2 regions of the Ruminiclostridium herbifermentans genome follow, and region 2 is predicted to be linked to the other one. Evidence: riboswitches for the same ligand, from Rfam matches in the RefSeq annotation. Region 2 holds a riboswitch; the other holds the start of a gene.
The links. Region 2 has a riboswitch for glycine ahead of EHE19_RS14530 (alanine/glycine:cation symporter family protein). Riboswitches for the same ligand answer to the same signal wherever they lie in the genome.
Positions count from the first base shown of each region.

Region 1: another riboswitch for glycine. It lies ahead of EHE19_RS06360 (pyridoxal-phosphate-dependent aminotransferase family protein); the one in region 2 lies ahead of EHE19_RS14530 (alanine/glycine:cation symporter family protein).

Region 1 is NZ_CP061336.1:1,456,240-1,468,508, reverse strand. It holds gene EHE19_RS06370 (copper amine oxidase N-terminal domain-containing protein) at 1-616, opposite strand, end outside; gene serA (phosphoglycerate dehydrogenase) at 1,026-2,633, opposite strand; gene EHE19_RS06360 (pyridoxal-phosphate-dependent aminotransferase family protein) at 2,707-3,858, opposite strand; glycine riboswitch at 4,107-4,197, opposite strand; gene EHE19_RS06355 (hypothetical protein) at 4,433-4,672, opposite strand; gene EHE19_RS06350 (diaminopimelate dehydrogenase) at 4,947-5,936, opposite strand; gene lysA (diaminopimelate decarboxylase) at 6,017-7,267, opposite strand; gene EHE19_RS06340 (TrmB family transcriptional regulator) at 7,299-7,988, opposite strand; gene EHE19_RS06335 (hypothetical protein) at 8,149-9,417, opposite strand; gene EHE19_RS06330 (DUF58 domain-containing protein) at 9,418-10,500, opposite strand; gene EHE19_RS06325 (AAA family ATPase) at 10,677-11,621, opposite strand; gene EHE19_RS06320 (sulfite exporter TauE/SafE family protein) at 12,139-12,269, opposite strand, start outside.
Region 2 is NZ_CP061336.1:3,624,770-3,637,038, reverse strand. It holds gene EHE19_RS14560 (chloride channel protein) at 1-512, shown strand, start outside; gene alaS (alanine--tRNA ligase) at 719-3,331, shown strand; gene asnS (asparagine--tRNA ligase) at 3,509-4,861, shown strand; gene EHE19_RS14545 (DUF6512 family protein) at 5,223-5,750, shown strand; gene EHE19_RS14540 (hypothetical protein) at 5,970-6,146, shown strand; gene EHE19_RS19620 (hypothetical protein) at 6,256-6,402, shown strand; gene sfsA (DNA/RNA nuclease SfsA) at 6,437-7,117, shown strand; glycine riboswitch at 7,757-7,853, shown strand; gene EHE19_RS14530 (alanine/glycine:cation symporter family protein) at 7,977-9,389, shown strand; gene EHE19_RS14520 (hypothetical protein) at 9,621-9,776, shown strand; gene EHE19_RS14515 (proline--tRNA ligase) at 9,971-11,704, shown strand; partial or broken gene EHE19_RS19820 (IS66 family transposase) at 11,844-12,118, shown strand.

The DNA.
Region 1 (12,269 bases), 2.2 Mb from region 2:
ATACATCTATAGCTATGTCCATATTCATGTCTATATCAAAACTTATGCCATCCTGTTCGGTAGCCATAGAAATATCCATCTTTCCATTGCAGGTTTTTATTTCGTCCATTGCTGCATTAGCTTTTTCCAAAATATCCTTAATCCGGTTATATTCATTTTGCTCACTAATAAGAACAGATTTAGAACTTCCATCCCAAACAACCTTCATTCCAAGGCTTTGTGCAATAAAATTAACAGGAATATAGGTTCTATCTTTATATACTACAGGACTAGCATCTAAAACAATTTCTTTACCGTTAACTGTAGCTTTATTGCTGCCTATTTTTAGATATATTTTTGCTGAATCTTTTAAAACAGTTACACTCTTTTCCTTTGAGTTCCAAACAATATGCTCATTATCATTGTTAACACCCAGATTCACCAAAATACCTCTTAGTGGTAGAAGAGTTCTGTTATTCATATTGATAGGTATATCTTCATAAGTTCCTGCCTGTCCATCAATTATAATTTTTACATTAGGCATCTCTGTGATAGTGTTGTTTGCCGCAAATGCAGGAACGATAAAGCAAATCATTAAAACAAACAAAATTAAACTTGTTAATAAATACTTTTTCATTTAGTTCCTCCTGTAACATCGTAATTTTATGCTAGACAATCATATAGAATAGTATATTACATATAGCTATACTTTTCCACTTAAATCATCACACGCTAACACCGCAATTATTTCAGTATCAATTTCGTGAGCAAGCAATAGATATATGTTGTACAGAAGTACTATTTAAGCGGTTACTGTTGATAATATTATTTCTTGTTTTATATCAACTCCTAGCACACTATGAACCATAGCAGCTGCAACAAATTATATTAATCTTTACTCAAGAAAAATAGAAAAATAAAGGTGTTCAAACTTATCAACCTAATTTTTGATTACTAATTATTGAAACCATATTAGTAACAACCAGCGATAAGTTTAAAACACCTATATACATCTTATATTTAAAAAACAGATATATTTAAATTTTTTAGAACTTCAATAAAGTCACCTTTAATACACCTTTTATATTTTTGAGCATGTCAATTACTTTATCATCTACTTCGCAGTTAACACTTACAAATGCAACTGCTTTTTCTCCGCCTTGCTTTCTACTCCACTGCATTGCTGCAATATTTATATCATTTGCTCCTAATATAGTACCAATCTGTCCAATTATACCTGGTTGGTCAATATTTTGAATAGCTAAAACATAAGGAGTTGGGTCAAAGTCTAGCTTATATCCAAAGAAATCAACTACTCTTAGTTCCTGTTTTGCAAATACAGTACCTGATACCTCAAGGGTTTTAGTTTTTGTAGTAAATCTAATGGTAATCAGATTTGTATATTTTTCAAGTGTTGAACTTTTGCTTTCAACAAGAGAAATACCCATGTTTTTAGCAATTAACTCTGCATTAACATAGTTTACCTTTTCTTTTACAACTACATCAAGGAAACCTTTTAATGCTGATAATGACAATAATTTTGTCTCTTGCTCTGCTAATTCACCGCTGTAAATTATTTCAATTTTGTTAACAGTATCCTTCTCAGCTTGATAATATATTTTTCCTAATAATTCAGCCAAATCAACATAAGGCTTCATTTCTCCTACTTCTTTATTCTTCATTGGAGGCATATTTACAGCTGCTACCATATCACCTCTTAAGGCATCTGCTACCAACTCAGCAACACAAGTACCTACGTTATAATTTGCCTCATCTGTAGATGCACCTAAATGAGGAGTGATAATTACATTGTCAAGTTCAAAAAGCTTGTTTTCGTAATCCTGTTCTTCAGGTTTTTTGTCATAATTAGGCTCAGGATTAAGTACGTCTAACGCCGCTGCTGCAACCTTACCAGATTTAATACCATTGTATAAGGCATCTTCATTAACAAGTCCTCCTCTAGCTGCATTAACTATTCTAACGCCGTCTTTACAAAGCTTTATTTGCTCCTCATTAATCATATTAATAGTTTCAGCTGTCTTTGGAGTGTGAATAGTAATCAAATCTGCCTGCTTCAGCAATTCCTCAAGAGTTTCACATCTTTCCACTCCAAGCTTTTTGAATTTTTCATCAGTAATATATGGGTCGTAAGCTATAGCTCTCATATTTGAGCCCTTTAGCTTTGTAGCAACAATCGAACCTATTCTTCCTAATCCGATAACACCTACTGTTTTCTGATCTAACTCATTTCCTAAGAACCTATTTCTTCTGAAATCCTTTTTTTCCTTTCCAGCCCAATGAGCCTGAGGAATATTTCTAAAAATAGCATAAGCCAAGCCAACAGCCAACTCAGCTGCTGCCATACTATTGCTCTCTGGTGTATTAACTACAATAATACCTCTTTTTGTACATGCAGGAAGATCTATATTATCTACACCATTACCCGCACGACCTACAACCTTTAGTTTTGTTCCTTTATTCAAAAGTTCTTCGTTAATTCTTGTTACACTTCTTACAATAATTGAATCATAATTTTCTATTATTTCAAGCAATTCTTCATGAGAAATTCCATACTTAACATCAACCTCATGACCGTCTTTTCTAAGGTGCTCAATACCATCATCTGCTATTCTTTCTGTTACTATTACCTTCATAATTTAATTACCTCCTAGTAATTTCTTTAATAATTAAACCTTTTAATTAACCATCCTTTGTTTAACACAGTACTTACTGTAAAGCCTTCTGCACTGCTCCTACTGAAACACCCATTTCTACCTTGTAGCCTGCATCACTTAAAGCATATTCTAAAGCTGCAAAAGTCTTAATTAAATCTAGACCATCTGTATATCCGCAATGTCCAATTCTGAAAATTTTACCCTTTAAATCTTTTTGTCCTCCAGTTATCATAATATCGTACTTCAGATTTAAAGTTTTAATTACTTTTGCAATATCTATACCCTCAGGTGCCTTAACAGCAGTAATTATGTATGAAGAAACATCTTGATTTGGAAGCAATTCCAGTCCAAGAGCCTTAACACCTGCCTGAGTTGCTAATGCAAGCTTTTTATGTCTTGCATAAACATTTTCTAATCCCTCTTCTTTAATCATCTTCAGCGCTTCTGCCTGCGCCATCATAATTGTGATAGCTGGTGTGTATGGTGGATTTTCTCCTGCCTTCATCAATCCCTTTTTGTACTTTTTGAAGTCCCAATAAAACTTTGGTAATTTTGAGTTTTCTACAGCATCCCATGCCTTATCACTTAATCCTACAAAAGCTAATCCTGGAGGTGCCATCAATGCCTTTTGAGAACCTGTAACAACAACATCCAATCCCCAATTATCCATTTGAAGTTCTAGTCCACCTAATGAACTAATTGCATCAACTACCAACAATCTCTTTGTGTCTTTAGTTAGCTTTCCAATTGCTTCAATATCATTTGTAACACCTGTAGAAGTCTCATTATGTGTAACTAAAATAGCCTTTATTTCATTGTCTACATCTTCATCCAATATTTTTTTTACATCATTAACATTAACAGCTTCTCCCCAATTAACTGCTAACTTCTTAACATTAAGACCAAAAGTTTTAGCTATGTCTGCAAATCTATCTCCAAAGTTTCCTACACTTATAGCCAATACTGTATCTCCGGGTGAGAAAAGATTTACTACTGCTGCTTCCATACCTCCTGTTCCTGATGACGCCAATACTAATACAGGATTCTTAGTTTGAAATACAAATTTTAAATCCTCTTCCAACCCATCAAATATAGCTTCAAATTCCTTTGTTCTGTGATGAATTATTTGTCTTCTCATAACCTCCAACACTCTTGGTGGAATCATTGTAGGTCCCGGTGTCATAAGTAATTTTTCTTTTTCCATTATTATATCCTCCAATATATTATCAAATAATTTAATAAACGTTAGTTATCTCTGTAAAAAACACAACAGCGGGACTTAGCCACTTATGCATTTAGCTTAACAATAAATATTGCAGCTACATAAATCAAATATTTTTTGTAATAAAATAACAAAAAGCCAAATAATAAATATTTGACCTCTCAAAATGCACATTAAAAAATGCTTGCAAGCTTACATTGCTTATGCAACACAAAAACAATGCTACCGCATTTTATAACTCTGTCCTTTTGCCTGAGAGATTAAGCTTTCAAAAGCTCTTGCCCCTTCGGCGCCGTCATTGGTCTCTCCAGAGGTCCGTCCTGTTGTAGTCTCTATGACCTGAGAGTGCTACTCCTTCGGTGAGTTTTATTAATAATAAAACATCTCTCCCACAACAATCATCCGCAATATTCAGTTATAGAATAAATTAATTATATTTAAATTAACAATTCATGTCAAGAAAATGTCAACTTTTTATTCTTTATTTTTTAGAATAAAAATTGAGTGAAGCAAAATAATTCTTCACTCAATCTCATCAACAAAACACAATATTTGATTATTCAGTTTTCATGGCTTCTAACTGACCAATCAGTTTATTCCACATAGGCTTTGGAGCCTTCTCTTTAAATGCTTGAAGAACTAATTCTTCAGTTATTTCATTTACGTTGTTTTTGCTAAGCCATGCTTCTACTTCACGCTTAACAGTAGATTTAAAAATTGAAGGAACAGCATCAAGAATTGTATTAAACATTTTTTGGCTATTTCCCTTCCAAGTTACATTATCCAAACTTCCCATCATTGCCTCCTACTTCTGACCACTTAATGGTCATCATTAATGAAGAAACTGTTGTTACTGGCACTGGATTATCTATAGTGCCAAGCAAAAAGAGCTTGAACTATTTTACTTTGTTCAACAAACTCTATTACATTTATATGCAATGACAAAAAATTTGTTCCTATTATTTTTAATAAAGCTATTCACGTTCTCTTAGAGGACATAACTCGTTGATAATGTTTGACATCTACAATTTAAGCTATTAATTTAAGCTATTTAAGTAGCATCATTAAAACTATAGAAGTTCTTTAATCAGTTCAGCATGGCTTTTTGCTGACAAGTATGACAATGGAACATCGAATACTGTCTTAGCACCAAAGCTTGCTTCTTTGTTCATTCTAACTGCTGCCCTTGCATATGCTACAAGAACATTTCCTGTAAATTCAGGATTGCTGTCTAGTTTAATTGCAAATTCTACAATGTGATTATTCTCATTCTCAAAGCCAGACTTTCCGCTTCTGAATACAAAACCACCGTGAGGCATCTTTGAATGGTCCCTCTTTAACTCTTCTTCAGTAATAAAATGTACAATTGTATTATAATCTGCAAAATAGTTTGGCATATTTTTGATATCAGCTTCTATTTTAGCCTTGTCTGCTCCATCTTCAGCAACAACAAAGCACTCTCTTATATGCTTTTGTCTTGTTGTCAATTCAGGATTGCTGCCTCTTCTTACACTGCTGATTGCTTCATCTATTGGCACTGTGTATTGAATAGCACTTTTTACTCCAGCTACTCTCCTAATAGCATCTGAATGGCCTTGACTAACGCCTTTTCCCCAGAAAGTATAATCATTACCCACTGGTAATATTGCACCAGAGATCATTCTTATCATTGAGAACAAGCCTGGATCCCAGCCTACAGAAATAATGCCTGTTTTCTTTGCAGCAGAAGCAGCATTATTTATTTTCTCAAAATACTCAGGAATCTTTGCATGAGTATCAAAACTATCTACAATATTAAACATTGCAGCAAATTCAGGTCCCTGTACTGGCAAATCAGTTGCAGAGCCTCCGCATAAAATCATTACATCGATGTCATTTACATATTTACTTGCATCCTTAATTTCAACTACCTTAACATTAGGAGTTTTAACAGTTATACTTTCAGGTGCTCTTCTAGTGAAAACAGCGACCAACTCAGTATCAGCATTTTGCTTTATAGCCGCTTCAACTCCTCTTCCAATATTTCCGTATCCTACAATACCTATTCTAATTTTGCTCATCGTTCTACCCCTTATTTAAAAAATTATATTTTAAATCAACTTAAAAATTGTAAAAAAATTGATTTAATTAATATTTTGCATTAAACATTAAACGGTGCAATCAAATCTTCAAAGGTATCTCTGCGTCTAATGAGCACCGCATCACCATTTTCTTTTATAAGAATCTCAGCAGGTCTTAATCTCATATTGTAGTTTGAACTCATAGCAAACCCATAAGCACCTGCATCCATAATACCTAAAATATCGCCTTCTTTTATTACTGGTAAAACTCTATCTTTTGCAATAATGTCTCCGCTTTCGCAGATATTTCCTACTACTGTTACTTCCTCTGTATCGTCTTCATTTAATGGTTTTCCATTCCTATATACTTCTATATCGTGGTGTGAATCATACATTACAGGTCTTGCCAAAACATTAAACCCAATATCTGTACCTACATACTTATGTGCATAATTGTTTTTAGTAGCATAAACGGTTCCCAATAGTACTCCACATTCTGCTACAATATATCTTCCTGGTTCAGATTTGAACAATATCTTTTTGCCATATTTGTCAGTCCACTCTTCTAAAACCTTAGAAAGCTTTTCTCTAAAGCTAACCAAATCTAATGCTGCCTGTCCTTCTTGCTTTTTATAAGGTATTCCAAATCCTCCACCCATATCAACAAACTCTATATCCTCAAACTGCTCTGCTACTGCTAGTATAGATTTTACTCCCTCAATATATGAATCACCTTCCATAAACAGTGAACCAATATGCTGATTTACCCCACATATTTTAAGGTTATACTTTTTAGCAATTTCTTTTACCTGCTCAACACAATCAATATTTACACCAAACTTTGTTTTCTTACCGGCAGTGACAACCTTCTCATGGTGTCCAGCCCCAACTCCAGGATTAAATCTTATGGCTGCCTTCCCGCCTGGATTAATTTTTCCTAAAAGTTCAAGCTGAGAAAGTGAATCCACGCTTACCAAAACTCCATTATCAACTGCATATTTTAGTTCTGCTTCTGATACGTTGTTTGGCACAAAAAACAGTTCTTCTGGCTTGTAACCTGCATATAAAAGCAGCTGAATTTCTCCTGCGGACATAGCATCTGCTCTTAGTCCTTCTTCTCTTACAATTTTAATTATCTGTAGATTTGAGTTTGCCTTAATAGAATAATTTGGTATGAAGTGAGGATAGTCAACCAAATTCTTCATGTCCTTACAACGCTGCCTTAATATTTTCTCGTTGTAAACATATAATGGACTTCCAAATTCCTTTATCAGTTTTTCAGGATTTGAGTTTCCAAAAAAATTTGTTTTCGTTGAATAGTATTCAGTCATTTTAACCTCCACATAATAATCATTTTTTAAGTTAAATTATCTTGTTATCAATCAGTTTAATCTCATTTTTCAATGAATCCTTAATTAAATCAACCAAGTTGTTGTTCATTGAAAATAAACCAGTTGAATTTTCTCCGCTTAGTTGTCCTGTGAAAACATTTGCCGAATCAGTTATAAGTCTAATACTTCCGTAATTCATTTGTGACTTATAGCAAGTCATACCTTCAAATTGGACACCCTCCGATGTAATTATAACAACCTTCAAACCACGCTTTTGAGCCGACTTGAGTTCCTCAATTACATAATCAAGGTGCTCTCTTGAAATTGAAATATAAATCCTATATTGTGCATAATTAATCAAATTTTTAATTTTATTAATTATTTGCTCATCACCGTTAATTGTTATAAATGTATCCTTTGATTTATTAACCTGTGGTATTTCCTCTTCAATAACCTTAATTACTTTATTAAACTTTCTCTTGATATTTTCAGCCAGTTCATTTGAATCTACAGGAGCATACTTTAAGGTCTCTCCATTAATTTTATAAGCTCCGCCTTTATCTGAAAGTCCTGCTAATCCTAGATATGCATTTGACCTTGAAATACCGGTTAATTTAGAAGCTTCATATCCTGTCAATTCACCTTCTCTGCACAAAGTAACATAAAGTATTGATTCATGCTTTGTAAAGCCTGCCTGCATTAAAGCCTCTATAACATCCATTTCAGCTATCCTTTCATCAAAAATCAAGTAAGTTGATAATTAAACACTGCTCATAAAAATAGTGGTTCTATATAAAACCACTATAAACCATTCTTATATTCATGTCAATAATATTTTTTTTTATAATTTACTCCTAATGCAAAGTCACATACGTTAATTATTATCTAATCAGCTTATCTTCTAGCATATGCAGTTCCTCTGGCATTGGTTCAGCTTCTCCATAACGCGCAACGCCATAACATTTTGCCATTAAAGCATTGAAATCACTTGTTTCTGGCAACTTATCAGACATACCCCTGCAAATTTCCTCTGAGGTTGATGACTTGCTTATTTGTACACCTTCTTGCTGAGCTTTATCCTTATAATATTTAAAAAGTCTTCTGGTTTTTGCTATACCGTTTGGCAGCTTATTATATGGTATTTCTCTGACAAACAAGTCTTCAGCCCTCTGACGAATTTTATTTAGCAAATTATTTATATTTTTATTATATAGACTTTGTTTTTCATCAATATGGCCATCCTCATAATATCTTTCTACTGATTGTTCTCCTTTTTTGAACCAGTTAATAATTTTTTTGACCATTGCAAGTAAAGCTTTAAAAATCGAATAAATCACAAAACCTATAAAAGCTATTGTTATTATCAAAATTAACACTTCAGTAATGGCTTGAATTATTCGCCCTAATAATGATTGCTCTGCCTGCTCCATTTGTAATGGCATATTAGGCTGACTTGTACCAGAAATTTCTCCGCTTTCTGCTATTTCAAAGATTTCCCCAAACTTTTTAATAATCTCTGCAATAATATTGATAATTAATTTATATATATTTTGAACCTGTCCTATGGCACTTATCGAAAATAAAATAATCAAAGTAGCAATTGCAAATATTCTATTATTTTTGCGTTGGGTGCTTCCAATGCCCATATTATTACTGCCAAACCTGCGTGAATCATCAGTTTGTTTTATTATAAGGAGAACTACTGACGCAATTGCAGATATAAATACAGTTATATTGCTATACTTTGCAGAAATATCAGCTAAGCCCTTAGTAGCTATAAAAGACAGCAGTATATTGTAAACGAATGCAGCAGCTACAATTTGTACTGCCATACTTCTAATAGGATTCATTTCTTTCTTTACCCTAGTAAAAATAAATATACAGATTGCTGCTAATATAATCATGAATAAATTTAAATTTCCCGATATTATACATGCAAATATAATTGAGCAAGCAGCAGAAATAATTCTATATATAATGGAATTTATTTTTAATTGGCATAAAAAACATGCAGCAACAGTTACAATACATAAACCAAGTGACAGCAAAAAAGCATTCTCAGGTGCAATAAATAATTGAAAAATTGTAAAGCTTATTGGAGTGAAAGCTAAGCAGCCAAGCAAATTTGTCAATAAAAATAAAACTGACATTTACGCCACCTCACTTTCTGCGATAACCCATTTTTCCACTTGATGACCATTGCGACGCAATTCTAATATCTCTTCCTCAATGCTTTCATCAGTATAAAGAGATACTATCAAAATATCTGTATCTTTTGAAATTGTATTTTTCATAGACCTTATCATTGTATGGAAGGAAACAGCTCTGCTAAGCTGCAGCTTTGCCATAGCCTCAAGTATAGTGTATAGCTGTGAATTGCTGCAACGGCTTGGTATATTCACAAATTCTTTTTCCTCCCTAAAATGACCATTTGTGCAAAAGCCTGTCGCAATACCCTGTTTTATTGTTTTTTCAACTATAGCTGCACAGAAATGAATACCATATTCAATTTTCTTACTTTCCTCTTCATTAGGAAACAAATCCTGTCTATTACTTGTATCAATATTGAAAAGTATCATTATATTTGAGTTTGCAGAATAATCATATTTGTATACTTGAAGTCGATTTGTTCTTGCAGATGCCTTCCAATTTATCGAAGACATAGGGTCTCCCGTCTGATATTCACGAACTCCTGCAACTAGAAATGGGTCTGGGTTTATAAAACGGCGTATTACTACATCACCCTGCAACGAATGAAAGCACTGAAGCACTTTATCCTCACTTAGCGGATTGGGATAAACTAATAATCTTGTTTCTCTATTATATGTAACAATTTTAGACATCAATCCAAATATGTCACCAGCAGTAATTGTTACATTTCCCACGTTATAATCTCCCCTTGACAGACAAGTTATTTCATGAGTTCTCTTGATTCTATAAAAAGGCATTATAGAAAATACGCTTCTATGGTATCCACCTTGAGAGGTTTGCATGTTTTTTATGCTGCCAAAACTTAAATTGGGATTAATAAACGACTCTGCCTTCATCCATGCTATAGGAAGAAAATTGTTATTTTCTATTTCCTCAAACATTAATACTTTTTCACCTTCAAATACGGCTCTTTCTGATAATGTTCTTTTATATGTCATTCCTCTCAGGTTAAAAAATTTATATAACAAAACTTCAATAATAACTATTAAAGGCAAGGTAAGTGCAATTTGTAAAAAAAGCATAAGACCTCCTTGTAAAATCTATAAAATTTGCTTGCTTCCTAAAAAACCTTATACATACACAGTGCTTTTTTATGTGCATTTTTAGCGTGCTTTTTTATGATGCCTTTTCCAAGCAGCAAAACCCACAAATGTTTTTGACAATTTTATTAACAATGCTTTTTATCATCAAACTCTGTTTATTCAAGAGGTACTTCTGTATGCTCTATAATGTCCTTAATTATCTTTTCACCAGCATTAATATTTTGACCTGAAAGGCCCTTGGGTATTATTCTATGAGCCAATACTGGCACTGCCATTGCTTTCACATCATCAGGAGTAACAAAGCTTCTTCCACTTATCAATGCCTTCACCTGAATAGCCTTAAGCAGTGCTAAAGAACCTCTTGGGCTAATGCCTAAGTGTACACTTGAATGCCTTCTTGAGGCTTCTGTAATTTTAGTTATATACTCAAAAATATCATCGGATACTTTTACTGTTGAGTAAATTTTTGAAGCTTCTACAATATCTTGAGAAGAAACTACAGCCTTTAACTCTGTCAGTGGACTTTTTTCTTTAAATCTCTTTAGGATGTCTATTTCAGATTTACTATTTGGATAGCCCATTGAGGTTTTAATTAAAAATCTATCTAATTGAGCTTCAGGCAATGGAAAAGTTCCTTGGATTTCTACTGGATTCTGAGTTGCGACAACAAGAAATGGAAGATATAATTCCTTTGTTTCACCATCTATTGTAACCTGCTTTTCCTCCATACATTCTAACATAGCAGACTGAGTACGTGGTGTAGCACGATTAATTTCATCTGCTAACACAATATTTGCAAAAATTGGGCCCGGTCTGAATGTAAACTTGTTTTCTTTTTGATTATAGAAATTAATGCCTGTAACATCTGATGGAAGAAGGTCTGGAGTAAACTGTATTCTTCTAAAATTGCAATCAATTGATGCTGCTAACGCTCTGGCAAATACTGTTTTTCCTGTTCCAGGAACATCCTCTAGAAGCATGTGTCCGCCTGTAATTACACAAATCAATGATAAATCTATTATGTCTTCTTTATCAACAATAACCTTTGAAACATTTTCTCTTATTTTTTCTGCTATTAATCCTATATCCTTTAGTTCCATAATATTATACACACCCTTCACTTTTTTCCTAATTATAACATATTAAAGAAAAATTTAAGGGTTTAATGTTGTTCAATTACGTATTAAATATTGTCATTATTACTCCTTCAACATTCCAAATTGTTATAACGCCTTTATTCAAAATGAAATTTTTCCATTGTAGTAAAATTTCATAGCATCAGCGGCGTTTCAACAAGGCACAAGCCTTTTTACCATCTTAAACAAAGTAGTTCCCACCACCTTTATAATCAGGGGACTTTTTCTTGCTTTGTTATATATTTGCTATAATTTGTATAATTATGTTCAATAGTATTTAAAAATAACTGTACTGCGAACGTCGCCAGCTTAGAATAATTTATAATTTATGTTCATTCAAAATATTTTAATACTATGATAACTCTCCCTGCACTAATAGACTTTATGTGTTGAAAGCTGAGATAGTAAAATTGTGATTAGTGCTATTCCTTCTAGTCAAATATCATTTTACCCTGCCAAATGTAATTGTCTCTTTCTATATTTATCTCTTTCTCTCTTTTTTTAGATGCTTTTTAACTTTAGGTTTGCCAAACAATTCATATATCCCCATAGCAAGCAAAAACACACCGAACACCTTTCTCAATATACTTCCATCCATTGAAAGAGCAATAT
Region 2 (12,269 bases):
TCATATTTGAAAAAATAAAGAATAAATACTTACGTATTTTCACAGGTGGTATTTTAGTAGTTTTACTTACTCTTATTGTTGGTATAAGGGATTATAATGGAATTGGTATGGATATAATAGAGAATGCAATGATTGGTAATGCAAATCCAGAAGCATTTTTACTTAAGATTATATTTACAGCTTTAACTATTGGTGCAGGCTATAAGGGAGGAGAAATTGTACCTACATTTTTTATTGGTTCAACATTTGGCTGTACATTTGGAATTATTTTTGGAATTAACCCTGGCTTTTGTGCTGCAATAGGTCTTATTTCACTGTTTTGTGGTGTATTAAATGTACCAATAGCTGCTATTGTTTTAAGTGTAGAAGTATTTGGCTCAGAAGGACTGCTGCTATTTGCTATTGCATCAAGCGTGAGTTACATGCTGTCAGGATACTATAGTTTATACAGAAGCCAAAAAATAATATATTCAAAATTGAAGACTGAATTTATAAATATAAATGCAAAGTGATATAAATTAAGTATAATATGAGGTCCATGCTTCATATGGAGAAAATTAGGGAACAATTACAACATCCACGAAAATAAAAGGCTGTTTTTAAGAGTAAATAATTTGTCAAAACAGGATACAATATGCATTGTTTATTGATATTAAGCGCAGTATATGATATAATTCATAGCTAATTGGGAAGATTTATTTTGATTTGGAGGAGCAATATGTATAAGATTACAAGTGATGAAATCAGAACAATATTTTTGGAGTATTTCCAAAAACATAATCATAAAAAGATATCAGAGTCTTCTGTAATTCCTGAAAACGATCCTACATTATTATTCATTAATTCCGGAATGGCTCCATTAAAGAATTATTTTACTGGAGAAGAGGTTCCACCTGCCAGCAATCTTTGCAATATTCAACCTTGTATTAGAACAATCGATATTGATGATATAGGTGACAGACATCATCTTACTAGCTTTGAAATGTTAGGCAGCTGGTCCTTTAACAACTATTTTAAAGAAGATGCAATTAAGCTTGCCTTTGAATTACTTACAGAAGGCTTTAAAATTCCAAAAGAAAAATTGTACGCTACTGTATTTATGGGTTCGAAGGAATTGAATCTAGAGCCTGATACTGAATCTATTGAAATATGGCAAAAAGTTGGTATGGATAGAAGCCATATTGTTCCTCAGCCCTTTGAAGATAATTTTTGGGGGCCAACTGCTGAAACTGGCCCATGCGGACCTTGTACAGAAGTGTTTTATGATACAGGAGAAGAGTTTGGAGAGGCTTATGTAGAAGGCGGAGTATTTGATACTAAAAAGCGTTACATTGAAATATGGAATGCTGGAGTATTTATGCAGTTAAATAAATTAGCTGATGGAACCTATGAACCACTGAAGTTTAAAAGTGTTGATACAGGTGCAGGCTTAGAGAGACTTACTATGACACTAAATAAGCTTAATTCTGTATATGAGATAGATTCACTTCGCCCAATAGTAGAGATTATAAAGAAGCAGTGTGCAAGCTTAAATCCAGATTCCGATATACCTGAGCAAAAAATTAATATTCTATCAGATCATTTAAGAACAGTTACTATATTATTGGCTGCTGGAGCTGTCCCAAGTAATACAGGAAGGGGATATGTACCACGTAAGCTTATTCGCAAATGCTGTACTATTCTTGCAAAATATAAGATGGACAACTTCAATTTCCAAGAAGTATTAGACAGAGTTATTGAACACTATAAGAAGTATTACAGCCATTTCGAGACTAACAGGAAACAGATACATGATGTATTCAATAAAGAGGTAGAAAGCTATTCTGCTGTTTTAAAGGATGGAACTGCTAGAATCGAGAAAATGTGTGAAGGCAAAACAACTATCTCTGGAAAGGATGCTTTTGTCTTAGTAACTTCTTATGGCTTGCCATTTGACTTTATACAAGATTATGCTGCTGAGCATGGAATGACAATTGATAAGGAAGAGTACGATAATGAAATCAAGCATCACAAAGAAATATCCAAATTAGGTAATAATGAAGAGGGTGGAAGTGGAAACAGCTTGGAAGCACTGAAAGGTATGGCTGCTAATTTCACCAAAACAGTTTTTGTTGGATATGAGGAATTATCATGTACTGGTCATGTAATTGGTATTATTAAGGATAATGAAGAAGTAGAAGCTGCTTTGGCAAATGAACAGGCAATTATTGTAACAGACAAGAGCTGCTTTTATGCTGAGAGCGGTGGACAGATTGCCGATACTGGTGTGATGGATAGCGGTGACATGCAGCTTCAAGTAACTGACGTGAAAAAAGTTGATGATATATTCTTCCATTTTGTAAATATATTAAATGGACAAGCTAGAATTGACCAAACTGTTAATATGAAGGTTGATGCTGAACGCAGAACAAAAATAGAAGCAAATCACTCAGCAGTTCATTTACTGCAAAAGGCATTAAGAATTCATTTAGGAGACAGTGTAAAGCAAGCAGGTTCACTTGTTACAGATGATAGGCTGAGATTTGATTTCCATTGTGACAAGAAGTTAGAAAGTGATGTTTTAGATGCAATTGAAGCAACTGTAAATCAGTTTATCAGTGAGAATTATACCAGAGATGTAAAGGAAACCACATATGAACAAGCTGTAAAAGAAGGTGCTTTGGCTTTCTTTAGCGATAAGTATTCCGACTTAGTTAGAATGGTTTCTTTTGGAGATGTATCAAAGGAACTATGTGGAGGAACTCATATATCGTCAACTGGTAGAATTGGTTTTTGTAAAATAATTTCCGAGGAAAGTGCGGGAAGAGGCATTAGAAGAATAGTTGCACTGACTAGAAAGGAAGCTGTGGCTTATGTTCAGGAAGAACTGAAACTATTAAATGATATTTCTGCAAAATTGAGAGTACCTAAAAAGCAAATTCTCTCTAAATTAGATACATTGGGTACGAAAAAGGAACAACCTATTAATGTAGAATTTTCTGTTATGACTAAGGAACAGATAAGCAAGAAAACAATGCAGGGCGCAAACGGAATTTCTTATATGACAAACGAGTACGCTGCAATGACTGATGAGGTTCGTGATGAAGCAATTCGAGTAGCAGAGATTATTAAAGGAGTAGTTTGCTTCTACAGTATTGCTGATGGCAAGGTTCAATTAACGATTGCTATTGATAAAGAATTATCCAAAACTTGCAATGCAAATGGTGTTATCAAAAAGGCATTAGCATATCTTGATGGTAAGGGTGGAGGTTCTGCTTATCTAGCACGAGGCAGCGGAAATAATGCTAATGGCTTAAAAGATATGCTTGAAAACTTCAAAACATTTTTTTAAGTAGGTTTGATAATTATTGGTAATTATTGTTGAATTAAATTAGTTTGATTACATTGTAATGTTGGTTTGCCTCCATCTTATAAAAAAAGATGTGCAGGCTTGCCAACTTGCTTTGTTTATTTAGAATATATGATTTAATATAGAACACCTAATATTAGTTAGAAAGGAAAGTAAAAAATGTATATTAATGATTTGTACGGTGATCAGAAAGCGAGTATTGGCAAGGAAGTAAAACTTAATGGTTGGATAAGAAATCATAGAAAGCAGAAAAAAATGGGCTTTATTGATTTCTTTGATGGTTCATGTTTTAAATCAATTCAAATTGTATATGAAGATACTTTAGCTAATTTTGATGAAATACAGAGCATTCATATAGGTGCTGCTATTAGCATAGAAGGAACGGTAGTAGTTAGTGCTGTTAATGCTGACAATATTGAGATTAATGCTAGTAATATTATTTTAGTAGGTGATGCACCAGAGGATTACCCTTTACAGCCTAAAAAGCACTCAATTGAATTTTTACGTGAAATAGCGTATTTGCGTCCGCGTACAAGAGTATTTCAAGCTGTGTTTAGAATAAGAAGCTTAGCTTCAATGGCTATTCATGAATATTTTCATAATAAAGGTTATGTTTATGTGCACACTCCAATAATAACAGGAAATGATGCTGAGGGTGCAGGTAATACATTTACTGTTACTTGCTTGGAAAACAATAATTACGAAGAAGATTTCTTTGGTAAGAAAGCATCGTTGGCGGTAACTGGTCAGCTTGAAGGAGAAACCTTTGCAATGGCGTTTGGTAAGATATACACCTTTGGACCTACCTTCAGGGCTGAAAACTCAAACACAAAGACACATGCAGCTGAATTTTGGATGATTGAGCCTGAAATAGCATTTTGTGATTTAAATCAATTAATGGATATTGAAGAAGATTTCTTAAAGAGCATAGTTTCATATATATTGGACAAGGCAAAGGATGAATTGGAATTCTTGCAGGGCTTCACGAAAATTGACTTGTTTAAGCGTTTGGAAAAGTTAAAGGAATCAAAAATTGCAAGAGTTACACATAAAGAGGCAATAGAAATATTAAAAAAGGCACCAAACCAGTTTGTATTTACACCTGAGTTTGGCAAAGACTTAGCTCGTGAGCATGAAAAATATTTAACTGAAGAGTACTTTAATGGACCTGTATTTGTATACAATTGGCCAAAAGATATTAAAGCATTTTATATGTATCAGAATGATGATAATGAGACAGTAGCTGCTGTAGATTTATTGGTTCCAGATGCAGGGGAATTGATGGGCGGAAGCCAAAGAGAAGTAAGATATGACTTGCTTCGTGACAAGATGGAGAAATTAGGAATCAACACCGAGGAAATGTATTGGTATTTGAATCTACGTAAATTTGGTTCTTGTGACCATGCTGGATTTGGAATGGGCTTTGAGAGATTCTTAATTTATGTAACTGGTGTTGATAATATACGTGATGTAATTCCATATCCTAGAACACCAGGCTATTGTGAGTTTTAGAATTTGTTTTAGCCTGTATTGGACAATATTAATATATTTTAGGACTGTATAAAATAAAACTTCATATTTTAATTCAATTATACTCGTGGACATTATAATAACATAAAGACCAATAATACACTCAAATGTGTTATTGGCCTTTTTTTTTGAATTTTCGATTTTTTGAATTTTCGATTTTTTGAATTTTAGATGGTTGATTTTTAAAATTCTTGCATGACCCAATTAGTATTATCATAGGAATTTAAGGGAATACTTGAAGTTAACTTTTCTATGTGAAAATTGTTGGTGTAAACCAATAATGTAAACCTATAAATGGATAGTTGAGCAGATAGTTTAAAAATAATTTAAGGGGGAGTAATTAATGAGCTTTATAAAAAAACATATTGTCGGAGTCCTGTTTACCTTAGTAGCCGGCGCAATTCTGCATTTTGCATATGAATGGTCAGGCAATAATCTAATAGTTGCAATGCTTGCACCTATCAACGAAAGTGTATGGGAGCATTTAAAGATATTAGTTACACCAATGCTTTTTTATTTTGTTATTGAATATTTTACTTATGGCAAAAAAACAGCTAATTTTGTTCCCGTAAGAGTTTTATCAATTATTATAGGTATGCTTGTAATTATTGTTTCATACTATACTTATTCGGGTATTATAGGTAGTAAATATCTTGTCGCAGACATTGGAACTTTTGTTTTGGGAACGCTTGTGGCATACTGGGCTAGCTATAAAATGCTTCAGTCACAATATTTTGGGTCAAAAAAGGCTGATATATTGGGGTGGATAGGTCTGGTATTTTTAATTTTTATAGTTATAATATTTACTTTTTCACCTCCTCATATTGCTCTATTTAAGGATTTTAGTACAGGAGCTTATGGGCTAATATAAAAGGCAGCAAGCTTTTTGATTAAAATTTTTTGCTGGACAAATAGGGTTTATAGTTCAGCCTCATAATATGGATAACTAACTCAACTTTAGGATGGAAAGACAAGAACTGTTCAAGTTTTGATTCTAGACTCTATAAAAGTGCGCTAAAACATAGAGTATTTAAATTATAAATTTTGTGAAGCACGTGCGGGATATTACTATAAAGTTTGATGTGCTTAAATGAAAACAGCACAAGTTCTGAGAAAGCATATGCGGTATATTACTATAGAGTTTGATGTGCTAACTTGTAAATCGTGCAAGTCCAGAGAAGTCATGGGTGATATTACCGAAAAGTTTGATGTGCATGCTTGGAAACAGAACAAGTATAGAGAAAGCATATGCGGTATTTTACTATAGAGTTTGATGTGCTAACTTGTAAATCGTGCATGTATAGAGAAGTCATAGGTGATATTACTGGAAAGTTTGATGTGCATGATTGGAAACAGCACAAGTCCAGAGAAAGCATATGAGGTATATTACTATAGAGTTTGATGTGCTAACTTGTAAATCGTGCAAGCATAGAGAAGTCATAGGTGATATGACTGGAAAGTTTGATGTGCTTAAATGGAAACAGCACAAGTATAGAGTAAGCATATGCGGTATTTTATTGTAAGGGCTGGATTGTTATTAATAGGAGATTACATTAGATGAAATATAAAAACATACACAAAGCAAAATTTATTGAGCGTCCAAATAGATTCATTGCTTATGTTGAAATTGATGGAACCATTCAAATCTGTCATGTAAAAAATACTGGACGATGCAGAGAACTGCTTACGCAGGGGTGCACAGTTTATTTAGAAGAAAGCAGCAATGCAAGCAGAAAAACTAAATACGATTTAGTAGCAGCAGAAAAGGGTAAGTTACTTATAAATCTTGATTCTCAGGCGCCTAATACAGTTGTGAAGGAGTGGCTAGAAGCAGGAGGGCTATTTCCTAATCCTACCTTGATATATTCTGAGAAGAAGCATGGAAATTCTAGAGTGGATTTCTATGTTGAAGCAAAAAAACGTAAAGCATTTATTGAAGTGAAGGGAGTAACCCTGGAAGATAACGGTGTGGCAGCTTTTCCAGATGCACCAACAGAACGAGGAGTGAAGCATTTATATCATTTAATTGATGCTGTGCAAGAGGGATATGAGGCGTATATTATATTTGTTATTCAGTTTAAGCCTGTTAAGTATCTTATACCTAATGATGTAACTCACCTCCAATTTGGTAATGCACTAAGGGAGGCGGCAGCGGCAGGAGTTAAAATTCTAGCATTTGATTGTATAGTAACACCGGACACGCTTAAATTGGATCAAGTGGTGCAGGTTAAATTATGAATGATACGTCCTGTAATCTTGTAATAATAAAAGGTTAGCTTTATATAAAAAATTATTCTATGTCAATAGCTAAGGTAGACTGTGAACTGAAATTTTTGAAGGGCTGATTGCTTTTAACGAGGGATTGGCTTTTTGTATTTGCAGAGTATGCAGAATAATTTAAGCTGACTTTTTATTGATAAATAACGCGGTATTAATATTACTGTGTCTAATCAGTTACCTAATTATATTCAGGCTGTTTGTATTGCTTAATAAATATGATTTTAATATAGCAAAATCAATTGAAGCTGCAAAACAGTACTGCTTTGCTTAATGTCCGCAGCGCTAGCTAAATATCCTAGAAAGTTTGAATTTAAAAGATAATATTTTAGTAAGGCATAGTCATTTCTAACAATTTAGTAAGTTTTAGTTTTCAAAAATCTAAATCAGACAGTGTCAATTTCTACTCCATACTATGATGCTAATATTTGTGAGTTTCCATCGTTATATTATGATGACATTTTTATCTGTGTTCGGCATAGAACATTAAAATTAAAATAATTATAATAAATTATAAAAATCTTTTGCATTATAGCACTAATTATGATAAATTATGTATGCGATTCTACATAAATTTTCTTTTTCCGATTATATGATAGAGAATCGTTCTCTGGAGAGTCCCGTTTGGGCGCCGAAGGTGCAAGGTAGATAATTATTTATTTACCAGTCTCTCAGGCAAAAGGACAGAGCTTATAGCTTAATCCTTTCTCTTTTGGAGGTCAGAACATTTATGTTTTGGCTTTTTTTAGTTCAGAGCAATGTAACTTGTTAAATTGCTTTGTTTTTGATTCAAAATATCAAGAAGGGAATGGTAATGTTAATGTTAGAACAGGTTAGTAGTTTTATTTCATGGTTTGATGGGATTGTGTGGGGTATTCCGCTAATAGCATTGGTTTTATTAGTAGGTATCCAATTCACAATACGCATGGGCTTATTACAGGTTAGGCATCTTCCTAGAGCACTTTACTATATGGTTAAAAATGAAGAAGGTGGAAAGGGAGAGGTTTCAAGCTTTGGAGCACTTTGTACAGCGCTGTCGGCCACTATTGGTACAGGAAATATTGTAGGTGTTGCAACGGCAATTGTAGCAGGTGGACCAGGTGCACTTTTTTGGATGTGGATAGCAGCTTTCTTTGGTATGGCTACTAAATATGCTGAAGGTCTTTTAGCAATTAAATATCGTAAAATCGATGCAGATGGTCATGTTTTAGGTGGACCATTCTATTACATAGAAAATGGTATGGGCAAAAATTGGAAGTGGCTTGCTAAGGCATTTGCATTTTTTGGAGCATGTGCAGGACTTTTAGGTATAGGAACTATGACTCAAATTAATGGAATATCTGATTCGGTTCGCAATTTCTTTGATGCTAATAATGAATGGACTGTTTCTTTGCTGGGTAAAAGCTATTCTTGGACTGTGGTAATAACAGCAGTAGTAGTAACTTTGTGTGCTGGACTTGTTATTATTGGTGGACTAAAAAGAATTGCTTCTGTTTCTCAAGTTGTAGTACCATTTATGGCAATATTTTATGTTATTGCTGCAATTATTGTTATATGTGTAAATTACAAAGCAATTCCAAATGCTCTTGTACAGGTATTTGAAGGTGCATTTGGTCTTAGAGCTGTAGGCGGCGGTGCTTTAGGTGCTATGATGGTTGCGATGCAAAAAGGTATTGCTCGTGGTATTTTCTCAAATGAATCAGGTTTAGGTAGTGCACCAATTGCGGCCGCGGCTGCAAAAACGCACGAACCTGTTCGTCAAGGACTTGTATCCATGACAGGAACCTTTATAGATACAATTATTATCTGTACTATGACAGGTCTATGTATTATAACAACTGGTGCATGGAATATAGGGCTAGAGGGTGCAGCTGTAACACAGAAGGCATTCCAGTCTGGTTTTCCATTTGCTCCTTCTTTAGGTGTATTTATACTTATGCTTAGCCTTGCTTTCTTTGCATTTACAACAATCTTAGGATGGAATTATTATAGTGAGCGTTGCATGGAGTATTTAACTAACGGAAATATGAAGTTCGTACTTGTATACCGTTGGCTTTATATATTAGCTATATTTATGGGACCATTTTTAGCAATCAATGCTGTTTGGGAGATTGCAGATATTTTTAATGGATTAATGGCATTTCCTAATCTTTTAGCTCTACTGGCCCTCAGTGGTGTAGTAGTAGCAGAGACTAAAAAATATTTTGAAAAGGTGAATGAGAGAAAGCTTTAGTAGTAACTAAAAAACCGTTTTGGTTATAATAACTATTGAGACGGTTTTTTTAATGCCTTCTCTATAAAGCATGCAAATGAGAATGCAGCTATCCTATTAAAAGAAGAAGACATAGCGCTTGAAAAGCTGTCAACAGATGTTTCTATCAATAAGAAGAGTTTTTCATTAATAGATGATATTATAGAGAAATTTAACATAAAGTATGCTAATGCGAATCAAGAGCTTAGTGATATGGTTGAAAAATTAAGTTTAGATGATGTACTTGTAGTAAATGTACGTGATAGCAATCCAAGTGCATACGAAGCTGCAGTAGCTGACAAGGTAAGTTCAAAAATAACAGATGGGCTTTTAGAAGGTACTTTATCAGGTAATAATGAAAAAGGCTGAATTTTATACTGAAATGAGTAATAATAACGCTATGATAACGAATATTACAAATGCTGTTATTAGAAAAATTAAAGATTTTTTATTGGTTGGTTAAGTAGTTGTATGGTAAAATAAGAGACATGGATATTTTATGAAAGGAGAAAACATTAAAATAATTACATTAATAATGTAATTTAATTGATGTTGATAAAAAAATGAAAGTAAGAAATCTTATTGGTGAAAGATTTAAAGAACGTCCATCAGACTGTGTTATTGACAGTCATATGTTTATGATAAAAGGTGGATATATTAAGAATGTGGCAAATGGAATATATTCTTTATTCCCACCTACAAAAAGAATACTTAAAAAAATAGAAAATATTATTAGAGAAGAAATGGATAGAATTGATGGGCAAGAAGTTTTATTCCCAGTAGTATTGCCTGGAAGCTTATGGGAAGAGTCAGGCAGATATGAAAGCGTTGGTGAAGAATTATTAAGGTTCACTGATCGTAATGACAGCAAAATGGTGTTGGGTATGACACATGAAGAAGCTGCTGTTCATTTAGTGCGTGAATATGCTCAAAGCTATGCAAAGTATCCATTTATGATTTACCAGATTCAAACGAAATTCCGTGATGAAGCAAGGCCTAGAGCTGGACTTATACGAGTACGTGAGTTTACCATGAAGGATGCTTATTCCTTCCATACATCACAGGAAGATTTAGAAGAATACTATGCAAGATGTTATGAAGCGTACAATAGAATATATGCTAGATGCGGTATACCTGAGGTGGTTGCGGTTGCTTCTGATTCTGGAATGATGGGAGGAAGTGTTTCTCATGAATATATGCTGCTTACACCAGCAGGTGAAGATTCCATTGCTATTTGCGGAGAATGTGATTATAAAGCAAATATGGAAGCTGCAGAGAGCATTATAGTAAATAATGCTGATATTCAAATGGGTGATTTGGAAGAAATAGATACACCTAATGCAAGCACAATTGAAGAAGTAGTAAACTTTGTGAATCTACCTATTACAAATATGTGTAAGGCAGTAGTGTATCAGAAAAATAGAGATGACAAATATGTTATTGTGTTCTTAAGAGGAGACTTAGAAGTAAATGAAGCCAAATTGACAAAAGTAATTGGTGAAAAAGTGCATGCTGCAGTTATTACAGAGCAAAGCGGAATTGTTGCTGGGTTTATCGGACCAATAGGCTTGCCAACAGATGTAGAGGTTATCTTTGATTCCTCACTAAAGGGCATTGAATATCTCGTAACAGGTGCAAATAAAGTTGATAAGCATGTTAAGGGCTTCAATATTAAACGTGATTGTGGAGACGTTGATTATAAGGATATTACTAAAATTATTGATGGTGGGATATGTCCTAAATGCGGAAAGAATTCAATAACAATTTCTAGAGGAATTGAAGTGGGGAATATATTCCAATTAGGAACAAAATATACAAAGTCTATGAATATGCAGTATCTAGACGCAAATGGAGAGAGTCAGTATCCTATTATGGGATGCTATGGTATAGGAGTAGGAAGAACAGCTGCTTCAATATGTGAAGTTCATCATGATGAATATGGACCTATTTGGCCTATTACAATTGCTCCTTGGGAAGTACAGATTTGCTGTATTAGAGCAGATGATGAAGAAACAAAAAAATTCAGTGATTCTTTATATGAGCAGCTTCTTAGTGAACACATAGAAGTATTATATGATGATAGAGATATGCGCGCTGGTGCAATGTTCGCAGATGCAGATTTACTTGGAGTTCCGCTAAGAGTTGTTATAAGTCCAAGAAATATGAAGGAAAACTTAGTGGAAATTAGCAGCAGAGACAAAAAGATATCTTTAAAGGTTAATAAAGATGATGTAGTTAATGAAATTAAGCGATTAATAAAGCAATTATATGATGAAATTAACCAAGCAGTTAAATAGAAAGATTAATGTATGCGGTTAAATGAGAACTACACTTTCTGATATTAGATTTTACGTCTGATATATAGAAAGTGTAGTTCATTTTTTATAGGATAATTTACATAGAGTATTAATTGAAATATTAATGCAGAAGTAGTTTTTTTTTGCGTGGCTAAAATCTTTAAATCCTGCGCCCAAAACCAGTTTGGGTCAGGCAGTTCATTATATGAGTAAACAACGCAGATTTCTAGAGCGTTATCTTCTTGACGGCAGACTGGAAATCAGTAATAACCGTGCAGAGCAAACAATCAAGCCGTTTGTGATAGACAGTAAAAACTTTTTTTTGCAAATACACCGCGTGGAGCCAAGGCAAGTGCTGTAATTTTCAGTATCATAGAGACCACAAAAGAGAACGGTCTAAATCCTTACGTTTACTAGGTGTATATTTTCAAAAAAATAACACTAATTGGAATGTTTACAATAATATTATTGCACTCGAACTTTTGCTTCCATCTAAAAAACCAGAATCATGAAAGACTCTGCTCATTAGGGATTGTCAAGGTTTGACTATTTTTGACGCTTACGT